Pontimicrobium sp. SW4: one gene and its partner. The protein of the gene in region 1 interacts with the protein of each later gene in a pairwise test. Links are inferred from orthologs where the notes say so. Each region holds a gene or a part of one and is shown on either strand. Other genes may lie near its edges.

Region 1 (3,441 bases):
TTTACAATATTTACCATAGGCAAATAATTATCGTAAGCTCGATAATTAGCATACGTTAAGTCCTGACTACCTCCTATTATAATAGGTATAACATTATTATCTAATAAAGTAATTATGGTTTCTTGTAAAGCAAAGTAGGTATCTGCAACGGAATCTCCTTTTAAAATATCGCCTAAATCTGCAACTGTATAATGCCAATTTCCAGGAAATAGTGAGTATAAAGATTTTCTAATTTCACTTAATTGAAACTCTTCACCTATATAATTAATATCATTACGATTTTCAAGCACACCAACAATTGCCATTTTAACATTGGTTAAATCTGGCATCCCATGTTGTTTTGAGTGAATCTTTAATTTTCTTCCTAAGACTTGGTTTGAGAGTAATTCGTTGTGTGCTAAAACTAAGTCTTGAACTGGTGAAAGAAAATTTAAGTTCATGTGCTATTTCTTTTTGGTGGTTGCTTTTTTTCTTGTTTTTTTCTTTGGTACATTCTTTTCGATAATATCTTGCACCTCTTCAAGTGTAAATTTAGAAACATCTACCGTTTTAGGCAATTCTATTTTGAGTTTTCCTTGTATTACATTATGTCTTCCCCAGCGTGCTTTTTCAACACGTATACCTTCGGCTTCCCAATGATGAATTAGTTTATCTTTTTCTTTTTGAATTTTATCTTCAATCAACTCAACAATATCTGTGTCAGATAAATCGTCCCAATCGTACTTTTTATTAACATTAATAAACATATTGTTCCACTTAATAAATGGTCCAAAACGTCCTTTACCTTTTTGAACTGGTAAATCTTGATACATATATATAGGTGCATCTGCCTTTTCTTTTTCTTTTATAAGTTCTATAGCATCATCTAACTCCACAGACAAAGGGTCTACACCTTTTGGTAACGACACATACTTTTTACCAAACTTTACATAAGGCCCAAAACGTCCATTATTAACTTCTATTTCTTCATTTTTATAATTACCTAATGCTTTGGGAAGTTGAAATAAATCCATGGCTTCCTCATAACTAATAGTATTTAATTGCTGTTCTGGTGACAAACTAGCAAATAATGGTTTATCCTCATCATCAACAGTTCCTATTTGAACCATAGGTCCAAATTTTCCTAAACGCACACTTACTTGACGTCCAGTCTCAGGATCTGTTCCTAAAACACGCTCTCCAGATTCTCTTTCGGCATTGGCAGCAACATCTTCTACTATTGGATGAAACTCTTTATAGAAATCTTTCATCATTTCTGTCCAATCTTCTTTGCCATCTGCAATGTCATCAAATTGATTTTCAACTTTTGCAGTAAAATTATAATCTAAAATAGATTCGAAATGGGTTACTAGAAAATCGGTAACAATCATTCCAATATCTGTTGGAACAAGTTTCCCTTTATCTGAACCTACTTTTTCGATCAATTGTTTTTCTGAAACTTTATTGTTTTCTAAAATAAGTTGCACATAGTTTCGTGGTTCACCTTCAACACTTCCCTTTTCAACATATTTTCTATTTTGAATCGTTGAAATAGTTGGTGCATATGTAGATGGTCGACCAATACCAAGCTCTTCTAATTGTTTTACTAAAGAAGCTTCGGTATATCTTGCTGGAGGTCTTGTATAACGTTCTGTTGCCGAAATATAATTGTTTAAAAGAATTTCATTCACTTTTAACGTTGGTAGCATCCCTTCTTGTTCAACATCTTCATCATCAGTACTCTCTAAATAAACTTTTAAAAAACCATCAAACTTTATCATTTCACCATTTGCAGAAAACAAACTACTGTGTGTAGAGGCTGAAACTTTTACATTGGTTCTTTCTAATTGCGCTTCGCTCATTTGAGATGCAATAGCTCGTTTCCAAATTAAATCGTATAAACGTGCTTGATCTCTTTCTACATTAGCTGTGTGTAGTGAAAAATCGGTAGGACGAATAGCCTCATGCGCCTCTTGAGCCCCTTTTGTTTTTCCTTTATAATTTCTTGGTTTACTATATTTTTCTCCAAATGCATTTTCAATTTCAGCTTGTGCTCCTTTTCTAGCCTCGTCAGATAAATTTACACTATCTGTTCTCATATACGTAATCAAACCAGCTTCATATAAACGTTGTGCATTATTCATCGTTCTGCTTACTGAAAAACCTAATTTTCTAGAAGCTTCTTGTTGTAATGTTGATGTTGTAAAAGGTGCTGCTGGTGATTTTTTTGCTGGTTTTTTCTCTAAATCAGCAACTTTAAAATCAGCATTTGCATTTGCTTCTAAGAATTTTTGAGCTTCTGCTTTAGTAGAAAAGTTTTTTGGAAGCTTCGCTTTAAATGTCTGACCTTCTTCGTTGGAAAATTCAGCATCTATCCTATAAGATGCTTCAGGGGTAAACGCTTGAATATCTCTTTCACGCTCTACAATCAATCTAACAGAAACTGATTGCACACGTCCTGCAGACAGACCTCCTTTTACTTTTCTCCAAAGTACTGGTGATAATTCGTAACCAACAATTCTATCCAATACACGACGTGCTTGTTGTGCATCAACTAAATTATAGTCTATACTTCTTGGATTTTCAATTGCTTTTTGAATAGCAGCTTTAGTAATCTCATGAAAAACAATACGCTTTATCTTTTCTTTGTCTAATCCTAAATTTTCTGCAAGATGCCAAGCAATAGCCTCTCCTTCACGATCCTCATCACTTGCTAACCAAACCATATCAGCTTTTTTAGCTAAGTCTTTTAATTTTTTTACTACCGCTTTTTTATCGCTTGAAACTTTATATTTAGGCTTAAAATCACCTTCAACATCTACACCTAATTCCTTTGATGGTAAATCTGAAATATGTCCATAACTGGACTCTACTTTAAAATCTTTACCTAGAAATTTTTCAATAGTTTTTGCCTTAGCAGGTGACTCTACAATCACTAAATTCTTCGCCATTATTCATTTTTTTAGAGGTACAAATGTAGACGATTTTTTTTATTTGCAAATTTTAGTTTGCTTTTGCTCATAAAAAAAACCTGCACTAGACAGGTTTTAAAACATTGTAATTAGTCATTTTATTCGGTTCCAATTTTCATTATTTCGCTATCATCTTCAAAGCCTACAACATCGCGATATACAAAATACACTGGAAGATACATTATTGATATTGTAAAAAGCAAGCCTATACCACAGGCTATAATACCAAGCATTCCTAAAATACCAGTAACAAATAGTAACCCAAAAGTTAGCAACCATTTTTTTGTTCCTAAACTAAAACTAATCTTTACGATTTCTGTTTCGGTTAATTCAGGATTATTAGAAAATACCACAGCAAAAAATGATAAAGGCACAAAAGCATATATATATGGTATAATAAATAACCATTGAGCAATTACGGCAATTAAAGAATATACAATACCTAGCGTAAAAATTTTACCTATAAACTCACCCTTGTAATAATAGAATA
Region 2 (3,123 bases), 540 kb from region 1 along the record:
AGTTTATTGAGCAACTTGCTATAAAAAACTACTACAAGCTTATTTTATTAAGTAATACTAACGATTTACATATTGAAAAAGTAATTGAAAATATGAGCTTATCGCGTTATAAGCGATTTAAAAATTGTTTTGACAAGTTTTATTTATCTCAAGAAATTCATTTAAGTAAACCAAGTAATACCATCTATGAGTTTGTGCTGAATGAGAACAATTTAGCCCCATCTGAATGTCTGTTTATTGATGATTTAAAAGAAAACACTGATGCAGCCTCAAAGCTTGGAATCCATACCTGGAATTTAACTCCAGAAAGAGATGACATAACCCATTTATTTACCACTAAGAAGCATTTATTTTGATATATCTCATACTCAGCATTTTTGCATCAACTGCTATTTTTGTAGTGTTCAAGCTATTTAATCGTTATAAAATAAATACGTTTCATGCTATTGTTACTAATTATATAACTGCTTGTATTTGTGGACTTATTAGCTACGAATCTTCAATTAACACCTCAGAAATTTTTAACTCAAAATGGTTTTTGGGTGCTATATTATTAGGATTTCTTTTTATATCAGTATTTAACTTAATGGCTTTGACTGCACAACGCAATGGTCTATCTGTAGCTTCGGTAGCCAGTAAAATGAGTGTGGTTATTCCTGTAATATTTGGACTGTATGCTTATAATGAAAGTGTTAACTTTCAGAAAATATTTGGAATTATTTTAGCGCTTATTGCGGTCTATCTTACAGCTATAAAAGCTAAATCTTCCATTAGTTTAAGACAAGGGTTGTTTCTTCCTTTTATACTCTTTTTAGGCTCAGGAGTTATTGATGCATCTATAAAATATTTAGAAACAACGTATGTCCAAAAAAATGGTATTCCTATATTTTCAGCTACCATATTTGGCTGTGCAGCAATTATAGGCTTGCTTATCTTAACATATAAAGCAATAAAACAAACATTTAAATTTGAAATAAAGAACATCTTTGGAGGTATTGTTTTAGGAGTTATCAACTACTATTCCATTGTCTTTTTATTAAAGGCATTGCAATTTGAAGGCCTTGAAAGCTCAACTCTATTTACTGTTAATAATGTTGCAATTGTTATGGTATCAACACTTGTTGGCTTGTTTTTATTTAGAGAATCAATTTCAAAAAAGAATTGGATAGGAATAAGTTTAGCTATTGTTTCTATTCTATTAGTAACTTTGGCATAATTTGGAAATTAACGATACATACAAAACCATTACAAAACCGTCTAAAGAAGTTCTGTTTAAAGATAAGAACAGCAAATTCTTTGGGTATGCTTTTCCTATAAATTCTGAAGACGATATTAAACTCCATATAGAAACACTAAAAAAACAACACCATTCTGCAAGACATTGGTGCTATGCTTATCAATTAGGAACTGAAGATTATGTTTACAGAGCAAATGATGATGGTGAACCAAATAATAGTGCAGGAATGCCTATTTATGGTCAAATTCAATCTTTTAACCTTACCAACGTCCTTATTGTAGTAGTTCGATATTTTGGTGGCATAAAACTTGGTGTTGGTGGTTTAATTAATGCTTATAAAACAGCGGCTCAATTAGCTTTGGAAAATTCTAAGATTATTGAAAAAACCATTAATAAAGATTTCCTTATTAAGTTTGATTACAAAAATATGAATAAGGTCATGCGAGTGATAAAAGAAAAACAACTAAAAATTACTAATCAAAAATTAGAATTAGATTGTCAAATCCATATTTCGGTAAGAAAAAAAGAGGCGAAACCAATTTTTGATGCTTTTGACCAAATATTTGGAGTCGAAATAAGTGAGTTTAACGATTAATTTTGCAGTTTGTCTAAAATAAATTTTGGGCACCTTGTAGGGCGATTCGTCTTCATATTAATAAAAGCTAAAATTGTGTTTCCTAAAGTTAAAATTTCTCCTTCTTCATTTGTGATTTCATAATCAAATTCTATGGTCGCGGTTGGCGATTTTTTCAATATCGTCTTTACACAAATTACATCATCATAACACGCCGATTTTTTATATTTCAATGATAATGAAATCACCGGAAGCATGATGCCGTCTAGCTCCATCTGCTTATAGGACACACCCAAAGACCTCAGCCATTCTATTCTTCCAATCTCTAAAAAGTTTGAATAATTTCCATGATACACCACACCCATTTGGTCAGTCTCACCATATCTAATACGAATTTTTGTCTCGTAGTTTTTCATAAAATATAAAAGGAAGTTTTAAAATAATTTTGTACATTCATGCGGATTTAAACATGAGAAAAAAAAACTGAAAATTCAATAGATATCTATTTTTTTTTTAGAATTTTGTTCACATATTTGTCGTGTAGAAAACAAACAGAGAAAACCCCTATTCTTTAAATTTTCTACTAACCAACAACAAACTATTAATTTTACAACGAAGAATGAGTGTAACTGCGCAATCGGTATGGGATAATTGTCTTGAATTTATAAAGGATAATATACAACCGCAAGCATACAAAACATGGTTTGAACCAATTTCCGCAGTAAAGCTAACCGATAATGCTTTAAGTATTCAAGTTCCTAGTAAGTTTTTCTATGAATGGCTAGAAGAACATTATGTAAAAATATTAAAGGTAGCTCTAACCAAAGAACTTGGTGAAAGCGCAAAATTGGTTTATGTCATAAAAATGGAAAACACTTATGGCAATAAACAACCATTTACCGAAAAAATTCCTAGTTCAAATAGAAGCGGTTTAAAATCTCAAGATCTTGATGTTCCTTTAAATAATAAAAGCCCTGAACTTAAAAATCCATTTGTAATTCCTGGAATTAGAAATGTTAAGATTGAATCTCAATTAAACCCTAACTATAGTTTTGAAAACTTTTTAGAAGGCGATTCTAATAGATTAGCCAGAAACGCAGGTTTAGCAGTTGCTAATAAACCTGGTGGAACCTCATTTAATCCATTATTAATTTTTGGTGGAGTTGGTTTAGGAAAAACCCATTTAGCGCATGCTATTGGTGTAGATATTAAAGATAAATATCCTGAAAAAACAGTTTTATATATTTCAGCAGAAAAGTTCACGCAACAGTATATAGACTCTGTTAAGAAAAATAACAGAAATGACTTTATT

What was found.
Region 2: the proteins of topA (region 1) and ABGB03_RS09260 interact in binary tests that used the Escherichia coli proteins (3 or more experiments, as listed by UniProt). The link is inferred for Pontimicrobium sp. SW4 from one-to-one orthologs.

Annotation. Positions count from the first base shown.
Region 1 is NZ_CP157199.1:2,522,643-2,526,083, forward strand. What follows is about bases 188-3,290. They hold topA (type I DNA topoisomerase), read right to left. Parts: upstream 2,931-3,290; coding sequence 444-2,930; downstream 188-443. Other genes in these bases: ABGB03_RS11715 (formimidoylglutamase), read right to left, coding at 188-440; ABGB03_RS11725 (hypothetical protein), read right to left, coding at 3,050-3,290. Also shown: more of ABGB03_RS11715, read right to left, coding at 1-187; more of ABGB03_RS11725, read right to left, coding at 3,291-3,441. UniProt on the Escherichia coli protein: Releases the supercoiling and torsional tension of DNA, which is introduced during the DNA replication and transcription, by transiently cleaving and rejoining one strand of the DNA duplex.
Region 2 is NZ_CP157199.1:1,977,919-1,981,041, forward strand. The notes cover bases 240-3,024. They hold ABGB03_RS09260 (YigZ family protein), read left to right. Parts: upstream 240-1,217; coding sequence 1,218-1,832; downstream 1,833-3,024. Other genes in these bases: ABGB03_RS09250 (HAD family phosphatase), read left to right, coding at 240-356; ABGB03_RS09255 (EamA family transporter), read left to right, coding at 353-1,216; ABGB03_RS09265 (thioesterase family protein), read right to left, coding at 1,829-2,227; dnaA (chromosomal replication initiator protein DnaA), read left to right, coding at 2,431-3,024. Also shown: more of ABGB03_RS09250, read left to right, coding at 1-239; more of dnaA, read left to right, coding at 3,025-3,123.